DNA from 3 places in the Blautia sp. MSK20_18 genome. Region 1 is predicted to be linked to each of the others. Evidence: riboswitches for the same ligand, from Rfam matches in the RefSeq annotation. Region 1 holds a riboswitch; each other region holds the start of a gene.
What was found. A riboswitch is a leader RNA that binds a small molecule or an ion and turns the genes downstream of it on or off. The one in region 1 is predicted to bind cobalamin.
Positions count from the first base shown of each region.

Region 2: linked by a shared signal. The riboswitch ahead of LI091_RS08250 (ABC transporter permease) and the one ahead of LI091_RS09415 (sirohydrochlorin cobaltochelatase) in region 1 are both predicted to bind cobalamin.
Region 3: linked by a shared signal. The riboswitch ahead of LI091_RS06540 (ABC transporter substrate-binding protein) and the one ahead of LI091_RS09415 (sirohydrochlorin cobaltochelatase) in region 1 are both predicted to bind cobalamin.

Region 1 covers NZ_JAJCGR010000014.1:3,689-10,632, reverse strand. The annotation lists gene LI091_RS09425 (DNA internalization-related competence protein ComEC/Rec2) at 1-731, shown strand, start outside; gene LI091_RS09420 (NAD(P)/FAD-dependent oxidoreductase) at 821-2,200, shown strand; cobalamin riboswitch at 2,520-2,694, shown strand; gene LI091_RS09415 (sirohydrochlorin cobaltochelatase) at 2,857-4,149, shown strand; gene LI091_RS09410 (hypothetical protein) at 4,271-5,170, shown strand; gene LI091_RS09405 (ABC transporter substrate-binding protein) at 5,167-6,312, shown strand; gene LI091_RS09400 (FecCD family ABC transporter permease) at 6,410-6,944, shown strand, end outside.
Region 2 covers NZ_JAJCGR010000011.1:43,011-49,954, forward strand. The annotation lists gene LI091_RS08230 (GntR family transcriptional regulator) at 181-555, shown strand; gene LI091_RS08235 (ABC transporter ATP-binding protein) at 558-1,406, shown strand; gene LI091_RS08240 (ABC-2 transporter permease) at 1,403-2,077, shown strand; gene LI091_RS08245 (MATE family efflux transporter) at 2,233-3,591, shown strand; cobalamin riboswitch at 3,739-3,912, shown strand; gene LI091_RS08250 (ABC transporter permease) at 4,049-4,978, shown strand; gene nikC (nickel transporter permease) at 4,994-5,857, shown strand; gene LI091_RS08260 (ABC transporter ATP-binding protein) at 5,838-6,629, shown strand; gene LI091_RS08265 (oligopeptide/dipeptide ABC transporter ATP-binding protein) at 6,639-6,944, shown strand, end outside.
Region 3 covers NZ_JAJCGR010000008.1:2,281-9,224, forward strand. The annotation lists gene LI091_RS06520 (hypothetical protein) at 137-367, opposite strand; gene LI091_RS06525 (CGGC domain-containing protein) at 587-940, opposite strand; gene LI091_RS06530 (ABC transporter ATP-binding protein) at 977-1,732, opposite strand; gene LI091_RS06535 (FecCD family ABC transporter permease) at 1,732-2,817, opposite strand; gene LI091_RS06540 (ABC transporter substrate-binding protein) at 2,832-3,926, opposite strand; cobalamin riboswitch at 4,033-4,323, opposite strand; gene pcrA (DNA helicase PcrA) at 4,425-6,668, opposite strand; gene LI091_RS06550 (DUF1836 domain-containing protein) at 6,814-6,944, shown strand, end outside.

The DNA.
Region 1 (6,944 bases):
ATTTTCTGATCGACGGAGGAAGCAGCAGCCAGTCGGAGCTTGGAAGATACTGCCTTTTGCCGGCATTGAAAAGTCAGGGGATTTCCTGGCTGGATGGGATTTTTATTTCCCATACAGATCAGGATCACATCAACGGTGTGAAGGAGCTTCTGGAATATATGGGAAAAGGTCTTACAACCATCCGGGCCGGATATCTGATACTGCCTGCCTGGGCGGAAAGACCAGATGCGTGGAGGGAGCTTGCAGAGGCAGCAAAAACAGCCGGAGTTAAGGTCATGACAGCAGGAAAAGGGGATGAGCTGCCTTGCGGAAAAGTATCTTTTTCTGTTCTGTGGCCGGAGAAAAATGCCACAGGAAAAGATGTGAATGAGGAAGCTATGGTGATGGAGTTGTCTTTTGGAGATTTTCAGATGCTTTTTACCGGAGATATCGGTGCAGATACGGAGAAAAAGCTTCTGGCAGCCGGGGGGCTTGAGGATGTTGACTGTCTGAAGGTGGGACATCACGGTTCCCGTTATTCTACCACAGAAGCATTTCTTGAGAAAATAAAGCCGGAAGTGGCGATCATTTCCTGTTCGCTCACTAACACCTACGGACATCCGTCACCGGAAACCGTAGAGCGGCTTAAAGCGGCCGGAAGTCAGGTGGAATACACCATGAAAAACGGTGCTATTACCGTGGAAACAGATGGAAAAAAGCTTAAGATCGGAAGGTTCCGAAAAAAACGGTGACTTTTGAACACGTTTGTTGTAAAATAGACAGGGTTTGTGCAAAAACAAAATACTGAAAATGTGCAATACAAGATAAGGAGTTTTTATTTATGAAATATGATGTACTGATCGTAGGAGCAGGTCCCGGTGGAATCTTTGCGGCCTATGAACTGATGAATAATGATCCGGAGAAAAAGATCGCGGTTTTTGAAGCCGGTCATCCTCTGGAAAAAAGAAAATGTCCCATCGACGGAAAGAAAGTAAAATCCTGTATCCACTGCAAAACCTGTGCGATCATGAAGGGCTTTGGCGGTGCAGGCGCTTTCTCTGATGGAAAATATAATATCACCAATCAGTTTGGCGGAACTCTGTACCAGCATATCGGCAAGGATACAGCCACAGAGCTGATGGAATATGTAGATAAACTGAACCTGATGCATGGCGGTGAGGGAACCAAACTTTATTCTACCACAAACAGCGAGATCCGTAAGCTCTGCCTTCAGAACGGCCTGCATCTTTTGGATGCATCAGTCCGTCATCTGGGAACAGATATCAACTATGTGGTGCTTCAGAACCTCTATGAAAAAATGAAAGACCATGTGGACTTCTATTTTGACGCATCTGTTGACAAAGTAGAAAAAACTGAAGACGGTTATGCAGTTTTTGTAGGAGATGAGCGTTACGAGGGAACTTACTGTATCATCTCCGCAGGACGAAGCGGAAGTAAATGGATGGAGACGGTATGTACAGAGCTTAAGATCCCGACTCTTTCCAACCGTGTGGACATCGGAGTCCGTGTGGAGCTTCCGGCAGAGGTTTTCAGCCGTCTGACAGATGAGCTTTATGAGAGCAAGATCGTTTACAGAACTGAGAAGTTTGAGGATATGGTCCGTACCTTCTGCATGAACCCGCGAGGTGTTGTCGTGAATGAAAATACCAACGGTATCATCACAGTAAACGGTCACAGCTACGAAGATCCGGCAAAGCATACCAACAATACAAACTTTGCCCTTCTGGTATCCAAGCATTTCTCAGAGCCGTTCCATGACAGCAACGGATACGGTGAGAGCATTGCAAGACTTTCCAATATGCTTGGCGGTGGTGTTATGGTACAGCGGTTTGGAGATCTGATCCGCGGAAGACGAAGCACAAAAGCCCGTATTGAGGAAAGTTTCGTAACACCTACACTTTCTGCGACACCGGGAGATTTAAGCCTTGTTATGCCGAAACGTATCCTGGATGGCATCATCGAGATGATCTATGCCCTGGACAAGATCGCACCGGGAACCGCAGATGATGATACTTTGCTTTATGGCGTTGAGGTTAAATTCTACAACATGGAGGTCGAGATCGACGAAAATCTGGAAACCTGCCACAAGGGTCTCTTTGTTATCGGAGACTGTAGCGGCGTGACCCATTCTCTGTCCCATGCATCTGCCAGCGGAGTCTACGTAGCCAGATACCTGGAGCAGGAGTATTTTAACAGATAAACTGCAAAGCAGTTTATCTGTTATGAGCAAGTAGCAAAGCGGATTGCGAATATCTGATGTAAGACAGTCCTTTTCTGATATCAGGGTGATGACAGAAAGGGGCTGTTTTTTATGCAGGATATGCATGAATATTGGAGAAAGTATTCTGATAATAACTGACAGATACAGGGAGAAAACCGGTTACTGTTCACTGGTAATATTTCGCGAGGTGTTTTTTGTGAGCGAAGATCACAGAAAACCGTGAATCGTCTGACATCAATCTTGACAAATTTATGAGTTTGTGGTAAAAGTTAGATAACCAGGTAAAAGAAAATATGTGCAAATGTTATAATGATAAGGTTGCATCCAATCGGATGTGCAAAAGAGAATCCGGTGAGAATCCGGAACGATACCGTCACTGTGAAAGGGGAGCTGCTTTTATAACCACTGGGAGACCGGGAAGGGAAAGCAGCGTGGAACCAAGTCAGGAGAACTGCCTTATTGTGAGATTCAGGGATTCGCGGTTTACGAATCGGTATTCTCCATAACAATACAGAACTTCTTTTTATGTATTTGTATTGCGCAGAGAATCATGTGTGAGCAGGCGGCCGCAGAGAGCTGCTGCTTTTTTGTACATATCAGTATTCTGGAAATACATGAAAAGAGGACAATGAGAAATGAAAAGAAAAACAATGTTAGCTCTGATGCTCGCAGTTTCCATGACATGCTCTATGGGTGCGGCTACAACAGCAATGGCAGCAGAGGATTCTGCTACAGAAGAGAACGCTGAGGCAGCTGATACCACAGAGGCTTCTGATGCAGATCAGGAAGCAGCAGATAATGTAGCAGCTCTGATCGACAAGATCTATGTACAGGAAAGAAACGACACAACAGATGAGGACTGCAAGGCAGCCAAAGAAGCATGGGATGCTCTGACAGATGCTCAGAAAGAACTGGTAGAGGGTGAGAATGCAGATCCGGATTATTTCGGACGTGACACAGGAGATGCTTCCAAGGACGATCCGCGTAACCAGGATGAGATCGGTGAGAATGAACTTCTTGTTGTAAGCTTTGGTACTTCCTTCAATGACAGCCGTGCAGAGGATGTCAAGGGAATCGAGGATGCTCTTGCAGAAGCTTATCCGGACTGGTCTGTAAGAAGAGCATTTACAGCACAGATCATCATCAACCATGTAGAGGCAAGAGATGATGAAGTGATCGATAACATGCAGCAGGCTCTTGACCGTGCAGTAGAGAATGGTGTTAAGAATCTGGTTGTACAGCCTACCCATCTGATGCATGGTGCTGAGTACGATGAGATGACAGAAGCGATCAATGGCTATAAAGATAAATTCGAGTCTGTAGCTATCGCAGAGCCAATGCTCGGTGAGGTTGGAGACGATGCAACTGTGATCAATGATGACAAGAAAGCCGTTGCTCAGGCAATCACAGATACGGCTTGCAAAGAGGCCGGATTTGACAGCATGGATGCAGCAGCTGAGGCTGGCACAGCATTCGTATTCATGGGACATGGAACATCTCATACAGCTAACGTTACATACGATCAGATGCAGACACAGATGGAAAACCTTGGATTGAAGAACGCATTCATCGGTACTGTAGAGGGTAAGCCGGAAGATACAGCCTGCGACAAGGTTATCGAGAAGGTAAAAGAAGCAGGATACAAGAACGTTGTTCTTCGTCCGCTGATGGTTGTTGCCGGAGACCATGCAAATAACGATATGGCCGGTGATGAGGAGGATTCCTGGAAGAGCCAGTTTGTAGCATCCGGAAACTTCGATAAGGTTGACTGCCAGATCGAGGGTCTTGGAAGAATCGAAGCAGTTGAGAAGCTTTATGTAGAGCATACAAAGGCAGCCATCGATTCTCTGGGAAGCACTGAGGAGTCCGCAGATTCTGATGCAGCAGCAGATACAGAGGCTGATTCTGCTGAGGAGTCCGCAGAATAATAAATATAAAAATATCTGAGTGAGTTCAGATACCTATAAGAAATCAATGTAACTGCCCGGAAAGATCAGGAAGACTGTTTTCCGGGCAGATTGCTGTATCTATGGAAGGGAGAAGATTATCATGAAAAAACGCTATGTAAACTTAATTCTTGCAATGGCAAGTGCATCAGTCCTGGTGCTGGGCTCTGTGCCTGCGATGGCAAAAACAGATGAAACAAAAACAGAGTCCGGTGAGGAAGCAGAAGCTTCCGAAGAAAAGGATACAGATGCAGCCAAAGCAGATACCCTGGAAGATGGCGTTTATACAGCAGAGTTTGGTACAGACAGCAGCATGTTTCATGTAAATGAGGCCAATGACAAAAAAGGAGAGCTCACGGTCAAAGATGGTAAAATGACCATCCACGTAAGTCTGGTTTCCAAGAAGATCGTTAACCTGTTTGCGGGAACTGCCGAGGATGCCCAGAAGGACGGAGCAGAGATCATTGAGCCGACCACAGATACAGTGAAGTACAGCGATGGTTATACAGAGGAGGTTTACGGATTTGATATCCCGGTACCGGCCATTGGTGAGGAATTTAACGTGGCGATCCTGGGAGAAAAAGGCAAATGGTACGACCATAAAGTCAGCGTAAAGAATCCTGTAAAAACCTCTGACGACAAAAAATCCGAAGGGAAAAAACCGGAAGAGCTGAAGCTGGAGGACGGAACCTATGAGACGGATGTAACCCTTACAGGCGGAACAGGAAGAGCATCTGTAGAATCTCCAGCTAAAGTAGAGATCAAGGACAAAGAAGCTACGGCAACCATTATCTGGAGCAGTCCGAATTATGATTACATGATCGTGGACGGCGAAAAATATGAGCCGGTGAACAAAGACGGAAACTCCACATTTGAGATCCCGGTCACAGTCTTTGACGCAGAAATGGAAGTGACTGCAGATACTGTAGCCATGAGTACTCCTCACGAGATTGAGTATACCCTGAATTTTGATTCTTCGAGCATGAAAAAGGAAGAAAAATGAAAAAAATAATTTCATACATATTTCTGACGCTGACCCTGATCCTGGGGTGTGCTTTTGCAGTGCAGGCAGCAGAGACAGAACATAAGCCTGCGGATATTCCAGGCCTTACCTTTGACCACAGTATGGATCTTTCCTACGCAAAGGAATTTAATGTGGATTACTACAACGATGGCTATGCGCTGCTCACCATTGATCAGGAAGGACAGTTTCTTGTAGTTCCCGAAGGCAAGAAAGCACCGGAGGGGCTGGATCCTGACATTGCGGTTCTGCAGCAGCCCATAAACAATATCTATCTGGTAGCAACCTCGGCCATGGATCTTTTCCGCGCTATCGACGGGATTGACAGCATCAAGCTTTCCGGAACCAAGGAAGACGGATGGTATATCCAGGAAGCAAAGGACGCCATGGAACAGAAAAAGATGATCTATGCCGGCAAGTACAGTGCTCCGGATTACGAGCTGATCCTGAACGAGGGCTGTGACCTTGCCATTGAATCTACCATGATCCATCACAATCCGGAGGTACAGGAGAAACTGGAGCAGTTCGGGATTCCTGTAATGGTAGAGCGTTCCAGCTATGAGAGTCACCCTCTTGGAAGGACCGAATGGATGAAGCTTTACGCAGTTCTTCTGGGAAAAGAAGATGTGGCAGAAAAGGTTTTCAAAGAGCAGACGGACAAGCTGGATAAGGTTCTCACAGCAGATAAAACAGATAAGACCGTGGCGTTCTTTTATATCAACTCCGTAGGTGCGGTAAATATAAGAAAAAGCGGCGACTATGTTTCAGAAATGATCTCTCTCGCAGGAGGAAATTATGTTCCGGAGGATACGGGAGTAAATGACAATGCTCTTTCCACCATGAATATGCAGATGGAAGAGTTTTATGCCAAGGCGAAGGATGCAGACTATATCATCTATAACAGTACGATTGACGGGGAACTTAAGACCATTGATGAGCTTCTTTCCAAAAGTAAGCTTCTTGCAGATTTCAAGGCAGTGAAGAACGGAAATGTCTGGTGCACAGGCAAAAATCTCTTCCAGGAAACTACCGGACTTGGAACCATGATCGAGGATATCCACACCATGCTGACTACAGACGATGATTCTCTGGATGAGCTGACCTATATGCATAAACTGAAATAAATTCCAGTGTTCGCTTTAACTCCTTTGTCGGTTTCCACCTGTGAGCAGGAAACGAAAGGACAGGATAACAAAACAGAAGAGGAGTGTACCAGAAAAAATGAATGACAGAAAACGCGCAGTCCGATACGGGATCTCTTTTGTGATCCTTGCGGTACTTTTAATCTTTTTATTTATATGGAATGTAAATTCCGGAAGTATCCACCTCTCTGTGAAGGAGATCCTGAATATCATATTCCGGCATCAGGGAGATGAAACTTCTTATAATATCGTCTGGGAGATCCGTCTTCCCAGGATACTGGCAGTTATCATCCTTGGCGGAGCACTTTCTGTTTCCGGATTTTTGCTGCAGACCTTTTTTAACAATCCTATCGCGGGACCCTTTGTACTGGGAATCTCTTCCGGTGCCAAGCTGATCGTGGCGCTTCTGATGATCTTTTTTTTAAGCAGATCGGTGTCCATCGGTTCCGGTGCCATGATCCTGGCTGCTTTTGCAGGCTCAATGATTTCCATGGGCTTTGTGCTCCTTGTGGCAAAAAAAGTCCACAACATGTCCATGCTGGTCATCAGTGGTGTTATGATCGGCTATATCTGTTCGGCCATCACAGACTTTGTGGTGACCTTTGCAGATGATT
Region 2 (6,944 bases), on a different contig from region 1:
AAGCCAATACATTTTGCGTAACAAATAAAAATTAATGATCATGAAAAGTAAATGACTAAGACTTCCCATACCTTCTAATGGCAGATGACAGAATCCCGGCAGTCAACTACTGCAAAACAGTATATAACAGTTGACAACAGTATTACGCTGTTATATACTGTTTGCAACAGGAGGGAACATATGAAGATTATAATCAATAATACATCGATGGTACCAATTTATGAACAGATCATGGAGCAGATCAAGGCGCAGATCATCTCCGGAGAGTTAAAAGAAAATGATATATTGCCGTCCGTGAGAACAATGGCAAAGGAATTGAAGATCAGTGCACTTACTGTGAAGAAAGCATATGACAATCTGGAAGCAGAGGGCATGACAGTCACAGTTCATGGGAAAGGAACGTATGTAGCGGCTTCGAATACACAGCTGATGGAAGAAGAGCGCAGGAAAGAGGTTGAGGCGGATCTGGAAGCAGCAATTCAGAAGGGAAGGCGCTGCGGAATGAAAGAGGAAGAGATCCGTTCGTTGTTTGAACTCATCATGGAGGATGAATGATTATGTTGGAGATCAAAGGAGTAAAGAAAAGCTACGGTGAATTTCAGTTAGACTGTTCGTTAAATGTAGAAAAAGGAAGAATCACCGGTCTGGTTGGAGAGAACGGAGCCGGTAAGAGTACTTTGTTCAAGGCAGTGCTCGGACTCATTTCTTATGATGCCGGTGAGATAAAGATCCTGGGAAAAATACCGGAAGAGTTAAGTGAAAAAGAGAAAGAAGAGCTGGGAGTTGTCCTGGCAGAAACCGGATTCAGTGGATACTTGAAAGGGAAAGATGTTGAGGCAGTCCTTGCCAAATTGTATCCAAAGTTTGAAGCAGAAAAATTTCATCAGATGTGTGAAGAATATCAGATTCCGTTGGATAAATTTATAAAAGAGTACTCAACAGGAATGAAAGCAAAGCTGAATCTGATCATTGCATTGACACATCAGGCAGAATTCCTGATGCTGGATGAGCCGACAGCAGGGCTTGATGTCGGAGCGAGGGAAAGGATGCTGGATATTTTAAGAGAGTATATGGAAGAAGAACCGGAGAGAAGTATCCTGATCAGTTCACATATTTCTTCGGACTTAGAACATCTGTGTGATGACATTTATGTGATACATAAAGGAAAGATTGTACTTCATGAAGCGATGGATACGATTCTTGAAAAATATGCAGTGTTGAAGGTCAGTGAGGAACAATATCAGGCAGTGGATAAAAGGTATCTTTTGAAAGAGAAAAAAGAGTTTTTTGGAGTTGCCTGTCTGACGAACGAGAAGCAGTATTATATAGAAAATTATCCGGAAATCGTAGTAGAGAGCGGATCACTCGATCAGGTGATCCTGATGTTGACAGGGGGCGAAAGATGATGAAAGGAATCAGAGGGCTTTTGGAAAAGGATTTTCGATTGTTTTTTCGACAGGGTGGTAATCTTTTTTTGGTGTTAGTGTTTGTAGCATTGTTTTTTATACTTACAGGAAAAACGGCAGCTGCTTTCATTGCAATGTATATCCCATCTGTTCTGGCGATATATTCAGGTAATACGATCAGTTATGATGAAAATGGCCATGGTTACACATATTTATTTTCTTTACCCGTAAATAAAAAAATATATGTCAGAGAAAAATATATTTTTTCCTTTATCATGACAGCATGTGGATGGTGCATTGGAATGATCTGTGCAGGAATTATGGTACTCATAAATCCTGAAGAGGTGTTTGATCTGGAAATGCTGGCAATGGAGTTGATCACATTTTTTGTGTTTCAGGCAATTGCGGGAATTATGATCGCGATCAGGATAAGGTTCGAAGGAGAGAAAGGGCGAATTGTGCTGCCAATCGCAATTTTAATTATTTTTGCGATTTGTTATACAATTAGATCTTTTGTGAAGACTAACTTGGGATTAAAAGAAAGTATTCTGCATATGATAGGGGGAATAGGGGATTTTGAAATCGGGATTGCCCTTATTGTGCTAAGTCTGCTTATATGGTTTGCTTCGTATAAGTATAGTATGAGCGCCATGAAGAAGAAAGAGTTTTAATATAGGCGTGGCAAAAATGATCCATTAAAAATAATGATCATAAAGATGTAATAGCTACCAAAAATATGAGAAAAACTTTGTGAAAAAATAGTCTTGTGTTTCGTAAGAGTCCCTTGTAAAATAACGGACAAGGATGAAAAGAAAAGGAGATTCTTATGGGAACTAATGAAAAAGATATGACTGCCGGATCTCCCGGAAAACTGATCATAACTTTTGCCATACCAATGATGCTTGGAAATATTTTTCAGCAGTTTTATACAATGGCAGACACCATGATTGTCGGACAAGTGGTAGGAGTTAAAGCACTGGCGGCAGTAGGTGCCGGAGATTGGCTGGTATGGCTGGTGTTGGGGATCATGACAGGTATCACACAGGGTTTTTCTATTCTTGTATCTCAGTATTATGGAGCAAGGGAAAAGGAAAATCTGAAATGTGCAGTAGCGAAAAGCTATATCATGACAGCATTACTGTCTGTGGTCGTACTCGCAGTAAGTGAAGGTACAGTTTATCATGTTCTTTTATTTTTACAGACACCGGATAATGTCATTAATCTGACAATGCTATATTTGCGGCTGATCTTTGCGGGAATCCCGATCATAGCTGCTTATAATATATTTGCAGCGATCCTTCGGGCACTTGGAAACAGCAGATCTCCGTTGATCGCAATGACAGTGGCAGCAGTGATCAATGTGGGACTGGATCTGTTATTTGTGGCGGTTTTTGGCTGGGGTATTGCCGGAGCAGCAGTGGCAACCGTTATCGCACAGGGATTTTCAGCCTTGTACTGTTTGATCGTATTACGTAAAATCCCGGATATCCGCCTGGAAAAGAAGGACTTTTACAGGCAGCCCTCTATGAGCCTGCGGCTTTTGGAACTGGCGGTTCCTCTTGCGATACAGAATGTGATCATCTCCGTGGGAGGACTTGTGGTACAGTATGTGATCAATGGATTTGGTTTTCTGTTTGTGGCGGGATTTACGGCATCGAACAAGCTGTATGGGGTTTTGGAGATGGCTGCCGTTTCATATGGATATGCTATTACAACCTATGTGGGCCAGAATCTTGGTGCAAAAAAATACCAGAGGATTCGAAAAGGCGTGCGCAGCGGCACTTATATGGCAGTGCTCACTTCGGCTTTCATTTCCGGCATGATGGTACTGTTTGGACGTAATGTACTGTCCCTGTTTGTATCCGGTGAACCGGATCAGACCCGACAGGTATTGGATATAGCATATAAGTATTTGTTTATTATGGCTGTCTTTTTGTGGGTGCTGTATCTGCTGTATGTGTATCGTTCCGCTATCCAGGGCCTGGGTAATACTTTGATTCCGCTTGCCAGCGGCATTGCAGAATTTATAATGCGTGTCAGTGTTGCGCTGCTGCTGCCAAAACTGATCGGTGAAGATGGAATATACTATGCAGAGATCTGTGCATGGAGCAGCGCAGCTGTTTTATTATTCGTAAGTTATATGATCATTATACGGAAATATAAAGAAGTCACCGTTCATACATAATGTTATTTACTTAAGAGATTTATAATAATACAGGCAGAAAATATCCGGGTTTCACTATGAAATGTTCAGATATTTTATATTTGACAAAAAACTATTTATATAAAAAGAAAAGTATGATATTATAATATTTATTCATTGCAACTATGAAAATTGAATAGTCAGAAGGGTGTACAAAGTACTTAATAAGGAATCTGGTGAAATGCCAGAACAGCCACCGCTACTGTGACAGGGACGAAAACCAAAATATCACTGGAGAGATCCGGGAAGATGGTAAGTAGGAAGAACTGGAGTCAGGAGACTTGCCTTTTTGACAGAAGAATTCTGATTCGGATGGGATACAGAAGGAATAAGCTCTGCCTGAGGTAGAGGTTTGTTTTTTGTGCTGATATGATGCTGGATCATATCAGCTTTTTTTATTTTAACCGAATAAACAGATGAAAAATGAGGAGAAATGAAAATGGGAAAAGTAATTGCAAAGCGTTTTATATTTATGATTCCGGTAGTGCTGGCGGTTACATTTATTATTTTTATGCTGAGTTTTATATCGGCAGGTGATGCGGCCAGAGTGCTGGCGGAGAAAAAATATGAGCATCCGTCACCGGAGCAGGTAGAAGAAGTACGGCATGAGGAAGGACTGGATCAGCCGGTGCTGGTACAATACGGGAAATGGCTGGATCAGGCACTTCATGGCGATTTTGGAAAATCATATTCTACCAGAAAACCGGCTTTTGAGGAATTAAAAAGATATTTTCCACAGACATTTAAACTGGCAGTTACTTCGTTTTTATTGTTGATGATCGTGTCAGTCCCTCTTGGAATTTTGTCGGCAATTTATGAAAACAGAGTTCTGGATAAAGTCATTCGCATTTTGTCGTCCCTCAGTGTATCTATGCCGTCTTTCTGGATCGGTCTGATGCTGCTCTATATATTTGGAGTAAAGCTAAAAGTGATTTCCGTGATCGGAGGAGATGCCGGAGGCATCCCGATTCTTGCGGCATTTGCCATGGATATCAGTTTCTTTGGAATTATGACGAGATTGATCCGTACCAATATGATACAGGTGCTGAAGCAGGATTACATACGTGCCAGCAGAGCTAAGGGATTGTCATCTGTAAATGTAATTTTGCGTCATGGTCTGAAAAATATCCTGATTCCTGTGCTGACACGTCTGGTATCAATTGTGATCGGTTTTTTCTGTGGCTCAGCTGTGATAGAAAGTATTTTTTCAATTCAGGGAATCGGAAATCTGGCATTGAAATCCGTGATCTCAAAAGACACTCCGGTGCTGCAATGTTTTATCTTTATTCTGGCTGTTGGCATTGTAGTATTAAATTTTCTTGTGGATATCGCCTATTCTGCGATTGACCGGCGAATCCAGTTAAAGTAAAGGAGAGATCATAGAATGGGAAGCAGAAAAAAGCAGAAAACAGAAAAAAGCATGATCCAGAATCTGTACTGGAAACAGGTATTCCGGTCACCGAAAACAAAAATAGGATTGATGGTGGTCATAATTTTTGCATTGGCAGCTATTTTTGCACCTGTACTGGCGCCGCATGATCCACTGCTTGTGGATGTTTCGATAAAATTAAAGAATCCGTCGGCGGCATATCCTTTAGGTACTGATCAGCTGGGACGATGTATTTTATCAAGACTTCTCTGGGGCAGCCGGTATTCACTGAGCTATAGCTTTACGGTGCTTCTGATTACTGTATGTGTCGGGGTGCCGATCGGACTGTTTGCCGGATATGTAGGTGGAAAAATCGATTCCATAATTATGAGGATCATTGATGTATTTATGGCTATGCCGGTCTTTATTGTGGCACTTGCCATTGCAGGAACCGTAGGAGCCAGCGGCGCTCATCTGATTCTGTCCTTATCGGTCGTATCCTGGGCAGAATATGCAAGGCTTGCCCGAGCATTGACACTTCAGGAAAAAAATAAAAATTATATGACCGCACTAAAAGCCGGCGGCTGCGGCCACGCAAGGATCATATTTAGGCATGTATTGAGAAATATCCTGCCATCTGTGATCGCACTGGCAACAATGGAAATCGGTTCGATCATTCTGTCAATTGCCGGTTTTTCCTTTATCGGCCTTGGTGTGCAGGCACCGACACCGGAATGGGGGATCATGCTCAGTGACAGTAGAAGTTATATCCAGACTTATCCAAGACTGATGTTTTATCCGGGCATACTGATCATGATCATTGTTCTGGCATTTAATTATCTGGGGGAGGGAATACAGAATGGAACAGCCCAAAAATGATGTCCTAAGGGTAAAAAGACTACATGTGGAGTTTCAGACATCTCACGGAATGGTTCATGCAGTAAAAGATGTCAGCCTGGAAGTAAAACGCGGAAGGATCCATGCTCTGGTGGGAGAAAGTGGAAGCGGCAAGTCAGTTACCTCTCTGACGATCATGAATCTGCTTGCAGGAAATGGAAAGGTGATATCCGGAGATGTGACACTGAACGAAAAGAGTCTTCTGAAGTTATCAGGAAAAGAAAAACGACAGTTATACGGAGACAGGATCGGAATGATCTTTCAGGATCCGACTGCTGCTCTTGATCCGCTTTTTACAGTTGAACAACTGCTTCTGGAAGGACTGAGAAAACATCGCAAAATGAGCAAAAAACAGGCAAGGGAAGTAGCGTTGGAAAGTCTGCGGATGATGAATCTGCGTGATCCGGAAGAACTGATGAAGAAAAAACCTTACGAATTGTCTGGTGGTATGTGCCAACGTGTTATGATCGCCATTGCCATGTCCATGAAACCGGATTATCTGATCGCAGATGAGCCGACGACAGCCTTGGATGTAACCGTACAGAAGCAGATCCTGGAAGAAATCTATCAGCTATCCAGGAAAGAAAATCTGGGCGTGTTATTTATTACGCATGATCTGGGTGTGGTGGCAGAGATCGCAGATGATGTTTCGATCATGAAAGACGGCGAAATAGTGGAAAACGGAACGGTTGAAGAGATCTTTTATCATCCGCAGCATTCATATACAAAAAAACTGTTGGATGCAGTTTTATAGGGGAAAAGTATGAGTACGTTACTAAAGACAGAACATTTAAAAAAATATTATGGCAAGAAAAAAATTGTGAAGGCAGTGGATGATGTAAGTCTGGAAATCCATGCAGGATCATCCATGGCCCTGATCGGTGAAAGTGGAAGTGGTAAAACTACATTCGGAAAGCTGATCGCCGGCCTGGAGAAACCTACAGATGGAAAATTCTGGTTTCAGGGACAGGAAATGCAGGATTTGTCTGAAAAGCAGTTTCGTCCATATCGCAAGAATCTTCAGATGGTCTTTCAAAGCAGCAGCGGGGTATTTGATCCCGGTTATACC
Region 3 (6,944 bases), on a different contig from region 1:
ACGCCAGCATTTCACGGTCCGTCTTCAAAAATCAAGCCCCGGTATCGCGCCGGGGCTTCAATTATCCGCTTCTCATATTCATACATAACAGACAGCCATTCTGATCTGCTCAAAACAGCCTCTGCAGTGAAAGTTCTTACTCTTCCTCATCCTCGAAATAATCATCGAAGTCATCATCAAAATCTTCTTCAAAATCTTCCAGATAATCCGGAGCGAAGAAACGGTATACTGCAAACGCAATACCGGCAACAGCTGCAACAGCACCGATGATCGCCAGTACCCAAAGGACTGTGTTCTTATCTTTCTCTTCTTCTTTTTTCTTCAGTGTTGCGAGCAGTTCTTCAAGTTTTGTTGTATTTAAATTCATAACACTGCACCATCCTTTCTTTCTGTTCGGCTGTACTTTCTGTCAGTAAATCTGCAGCGCAGCGTTTTTTGAGGTCGCTGCACCCGAGCCTTTTTTTAATGTTCTTATTATACCACCATATGTCTGGTTTTACCAGAACTTACACAAATTTTCGCAGAAACATTCTGTAAAAAAATCGCCGTATTTCCGGCATTTCCGGAAAGATACGGCGGTTTTCTCTTATTCTTTATGGGTTCCTCGGATCACTTTGATCCCGCGTTCTTCTATCAGACCGCAGATCTGTGTTATCCGCGGACATTCCTTTTTTTCCTCATTCAGACGGCATACCCCGACATGGATGACGCTGATCTTTTCACTGACCAGCCGATCTGCCTTTTCCAAAATCCCCTCATCTTCAGCAGGTTCTTTTGCATTGGTTTCTTTGCATCCGTTGCATGTCATCACAGCTGCCAGAATCGTATCTTCCGGATAGCCGGAAAAAAAATCTCTTCTTTCCCGAAATGCAGACAGACATCCTGCCCTGGTACACACATCATTGGAATTAAGGCATGTCAAAATCCCGATCTTTTTCATCTTTTTCCCTCTATGCATCCCGCTTCACAGCCAGAATCATAAAAACAAAATATGCATCTTTCCGCGGCTGTCGTAAACGATCTCCGCTTCTACTTTATAGATCCTGCGGATCAGCTCCGGGGTCAGGACTTCTTCCGGCGTTCCGTAACCTTCCAGAACTCCGTCCTTCAGTACATAGATCTTATCACAGTATGCTGCTGCAATATTCAGATCGTGAATAGCGGAGATCACGGTTACATTAAGTTTTTTCACCAGCTCCATCAGCATGATCTGGTGGGTAATGTCCAGATGATTGGTAGGCTCATCCAGAATCAGTGCAGAGGTCTGCTGGGCAAGTGCTCTTGCCAGGATCACCCTCTGCTGCTCTCCTCCGGAAAGAGTGGAAAAGGTACGGTCTGCAAACGCCTCCATCTGTACGGTTTTCAGCGCTTCATCCACGATCTGGTAATCTTTTGCATTGTCCCGTTCCAGAGTCTTTTTATGAGGCGCACGCCCCATAAGAACCACCTCGCGGACCGTAAAATCAAAATTATAATAATTGTGCTGTGCCACCACGGCCATTTTTTTCGCAGAGCTTCGAACACTCATGGAATGAAGCTCCTCGCCGTCCAGATACACGGCTCCTGCGTCTGGTTTCAGAATACGGTAAATGCATTTCAGCAAAGTGGATTTTCCGCTTCCGTTTGGTCCGATGATTCCTACCAGTTCCTTATCCTGGGATTCCATGGAGATTCCCTTCAGGATCTGTCTGGCGTGAAAGCCAACCTGAATATTTTCTGTGGTGATCTTCATTACCGGGCACCTCCGAATCCATAGGATTTCCGCACAAGCAGATAAATAAAGCAGGGAGCACCGATAATGGATACCAGCACACCGATGGGCATCTCGGAATTTTTAAGGATCACACGACATGCCACATCGCACCAGATCAGAAACGATGCACCAAGAAGCGCACTTAAGGGGAGCAGTTTTCTGTGATCTGTTCCAAAAAGGATCCGGACCACATGAGGGATCACCAGTCCCACAAATCCGATTACACCGGCACAGTACACGGCAAATCCGATCATAACAGAAGCAACGATCAGATAAAAAGTCCGCAGTCTGTGCAGATCTGTTCCAAGGGTAATGGATACGTCATCTCCCAGAAGCATCAGATTCAGGTTCCGGTACTGCGTCCAGAAAACAGCCACGCACACCAGCGTGACCGGAAGCATTACGCCCACTCTGGTCCAGCTTGCTCCGGCAAGACTTCCCATGCTCCACTTCATAACTTCTGTTGCCGCATTTTTGTCATTGGTAATATAAATGACAAAATTGGAAAAAGCAGAACAGACTGCGCTGACCGCCATTCCCGCAAGGATCAGTTTTGCGGAAGTTGCCTTTCCACCCATGTTTGCAATGGCGATCACCGCAAAAGAAGTGATCATCGCGCCAATGAAAGCTGTGATTCCCACAGAGTTTCCGCCAAGAAAGCTTCCGATTCCAAGCATGATGGCCAGTGTGGCACCCAGAGATGCACCAGATGAGATACCCAGCACATACGGGTCTGCCAGCGGGTTCTGCACGATAGCCTGCATCACCACGCCGCACACGGAAAGAGCCATTCCAACTGCCAGAGCCAGAAGGACTCTAGGCAGCCGGATCAGCCACACAACATCATGAACTGCGCCTTCCGCATAGGCGGACAGACTTTTTATATGAAACAATTTATAAGCGATAACGCTGTATACATCCTTCAGTGACAGATCCGCATTTCCAAAAGTGATGGCTGCAAGTATGGAAAAAATAAGGAATCCTGCAAGTCCGATGAGAACTGCCACATACATGGATGTTCTGAGCACCTTATCTTTTTTTCTCTGTGAAGCTGTTTCTTTCACTGCATTTTCTCCGATCAGTCAAGATTTACGTCCGGATATAATCCCTTTGCAAAAGTTTCGATTCCGTCCTGGGTACGTGTTGCACTTGCATACATCTCACTGAGCATGATCGGGTAAACACGTCCGTTCTTTACTGCGTCAAGGCTCTTCAGGGACTCATCATCCTGGATCACTGCAAGCTGGCTGTTCTTAACAGTTTCCGGATCATCTCCTGCATATGGCATGTAAACCACAAAGATCACGTCAGGGTTGGCTGCGATGATATCCTCTTTTCCAACGGTGGAAGCATCCGGGTTTGCAAGAGTTGCGCCTAACTGTGTTACCATATCTCCGCCAAGGCTCTTTACGCCATAGTTTGTGATGTCATCTCCAAGAGGCTCCAATACCATTACGCTTGGTTTGTCTTTTACATCTGCAGTTGCAGTAAGAGTTTTATCGATCACTGCTTTTGCATCATCAACGATAGCCTGTGCTTTGTCCTGTACATCGAAGATCTTTCCGATATTTAAGATATCTGTGAATTCATTTTCCAGTGTTCTGTCGCCGTCCGGACGAGTATTGGTGTTGTAGTAGGTGTTGCAGCCTTTGTCGATCCAGTCTGTTACATTTCCCAGATTCTTATCAGAGAAAAGAGAGCTCCAGGATAAGATCATGTCCGGCTCCAGCATTGTTACAGTTTCAAGGGATGGGGTAAATTCGTCAAGATAATTTGTTTTTGAGAATGCTTCTTTGAGATCTTCCGGAACTTCATTATCAAGACCTGCGGTAGCTACCAGGTGGTCTTCCAGACCAAGTGCGAGCATAGTCTCAATGCTTCCCTGATATACAGCAAGGACTTTTTCCGGTGCTTTTTCATAAGTGGTTTCGATTTCGTTTCCATCGTAATCATAGGTTGTGATGGTCAGAGGATATTCTGTCTTGGTTGCCTCTGCGGAAGAATCTTCGGTGTCTGCAGACTCTGTACTGTCTTCTGCTGCCGGCTGGTTGTCTTCCTTGATGGTCTCGGAGTCTGCTCTCTCTGCGGCATAAACAGCCGGAGCTGCTGATACGGTCATTGCCGCTGCCATTACCATTGCCATGATTCTTGTGGATACATACTTGTTTTTCATTTCATTTCCTCTCTTTTCGCCTGTTTTATCTCCTGTTGCCTATGGGTAACCGAAAAGATGGGGCTTCATAAAATCTGCACGGAACACTTTGTACGGAAGCTCCGACTTACATACTGTCAAGCAGGTTTCCTGACTTACAGACTCAGAAAAAACTCCGCAAAATAAAAACTGATACACCATTCATCTTTTAGCCGATCATGAATGATGTATCAGAATTTTCTCCAGAATCTCTCTGACATCGGGATTTCGCCTTCTCACATGAGTTTCTGCAATGGCATGTGAAATCCCTTCTTCTGTATACAGTGGCCGCAACCGCTCAGGCTTTTTACCCGATTCCCTCCTCACAGTATCCGGCAGCATATGTGCCGGTGATACTGTTCACTTCACAGCAATTCAATTACGCTGATACTGATTCTAACATACCGGTTTTCCAATTACAACCTTGAGGCCGGATTTTTACAGTTTTTTGCAGAAATAGTCTGCCCGGAGAGATCCCTCTCAGATCTTCTTCAGCTTGGCAAAACCGGCGAACATTTTTTTCACGCCGACTTTGTCAAAGTCTACCGTCACTTCGTAGTCTCTGCCGCCGTCTGCGATATTTTTTACGATACCGACTCCGAATTTCACATGACGGACCGTGTCTCCCTCACCATAGTCCAGGCTGTCCGCCTTCTTCACTGTGAAATCTTTTTTCTGCAGGGTGCTCTTTGCCTGGAAATTCATTTTCATCTGGGCATAGGCGCTTTTCGGAGATACGATATCATCTACTCTGGGCTTTTTCTCCTGAATGGTATGTCCAAGATCTACCAGCTCCCGTGGAACCTCCCTTACAAAACGTGACACACGGTTATACTGAGTCTCCCCACGGATCATCCGCTGTTTTGCACAGGTTAAAGTCAGTTCCTTCATGGCACGGGTGATCCCCACATAACAGAGCCTTCGCTCCTCCTCGATATCCGACGGATCACCGGACCAGATGGAAGCATATCCCGGAAAAACACCGTCCTCCATTCCCACGATAAATACATTGGGGAATTCCAGTCCCTTGGCACTGTGAAGGGTCATCAGCAACACATAATCCTGATCCGGATCAACAGAATCGATATCTGCCACCAGTGCGATCTCCTCCAGAAATGCAGAAAGTGTTGCCGGCTGTCCGGCCTCCTCCATGGCTTCCTGGAAGGATTCTGTCTTGGAGATCAGCTCATCGATATTTTCGATCCTCGCCTGAGCCTCCTCCGTTTTCTCTGCCTCCAGTTCCTTCACATAACCGGTAAGTTCAATGACCTCTTCCAGGGTTTCACGGACTGTATAGGCCTCTGCCTTACTTTTCAGTCCCTGGATAAAGGATACAAAATCATTGATCTTTCCTGCTGCCCTGCCAATGGACGGTACTTCCTCCACCACGCGGAGCGCATCGTAAAAGCTCAGGTTCATCATATCCGCATAGTCCTGGACACGGCCGATGCTGGTGAGTCCGATCCCTCTTTTTGGCACATTTAAGATCCTGCGCACAGCCAGATCATCACTGGCATTGTCAATGGTCTTCAGATAGCTTAACAGATCCTTGATCTCTTTGCGGGCATAAAAGTTCACGCCGCCGACAATCTTATAAGGAACATTTGCCAGGAGAAATTTCTCCTCAAAGAGACGAGACTGGGCATTGGTCCGATAAAGTACTGCACAGTCCTTGTACTGGAATTTCCCGTTGCGGCGCCCCTGGATGATCTCTCCTGCAACATACTCCGCTTCCTCAAATCCGTTGTTGAACTGACGGAAATGTACTTTATCGCCCTCTTCGTTCTCTGTCCAGAGGCGTTTTTCCTTACGCTCTGTGTTGTTGACGATCACCTCATTGGCTGCATTGAGGATGTTCTGGGTAGAACGGTAATTCTGTTCCAGGCGCACCACCTTAGCCTCAGGAAAAACCTTCTCAAAGCCTAAGATATTCCCGATATTTGCTCCACGAAAACGATAGATGGACTGATCATCATCACCAACCACACAGAGATTCTTGTATTTCTCAGCAAGAAGACTTACAAATTTAAACTGGGCAGTATTGGTATCCTGATACTCATCCACCATAATATATTTGAAACGTTCCTGATAATAGTCCAGGATATCTGGATTATGCTGAAAAAGCTCCACAGTCTTCACGATCAGGTCATCAAAATCCAGCGCATTGTTTCCCCGGAGGATAGACTGATATTCCTTATACATACCGGCAATCTTCCGTGCATCCGGATCGCCGCCTGCATTCAGCTCCATCTCTTCCGGTGTGATCAGTTCATCCTTGGCATGGGAAATCTCAGCAAGAACAGCGCGTTCCTTGTAGATCTTGGTATTGATATCAAACTTCCGGAAGATTTCCTTCATGACTGTTTTCTGGTCGTCGGCATCATAAATGGTAAAATTACTGCCAAAGCCCAGCACCTCAATATGTCTGCGCAGGATCCTCACGCAGGCGGAATGGAAGGTGGAGACCCATACGCTCTCCGCACCCATTCCCGCAATTTTATTCACACGTTCCCGCATCTCACTGGCGGCCTTGTTGGTAAAGGTGATCGCCAGGATATTCCATGGGTTTACACCCTTTTCTTCCATTAAATAGGCGATCCTGTGGGTCAGCACTCTTGTTTTTCCGGAACCGGCTCCTGCAAGGATCAGAAGTGGTCCCTCTGTATGTACGGCAGCTTCCCGCTGCATAGGATTCAATGTGTCCAAAGCATCATGTATACTCATTTTGATCTCCATTTCTTTTTCCATATGAACAGTATCTTTATATACTATCATGACTTTACTTTCCGGTAAACCCACCTCTCTGAAAAAAAGTTTCTTTACAAGTAGTATTTAAAACTATATAATAAGGAGCAGAGGTGATAATGCGATGACAGAAAACGAAAAAGAAATGATGAACAGCATTTTTGCAAAAATTGCTGAGCTTGATTATATAAAACCCGATGAAATTCCCAATATTGCTCTTTACATGGATCAGGTCACAACCTTTATGGAAGATAA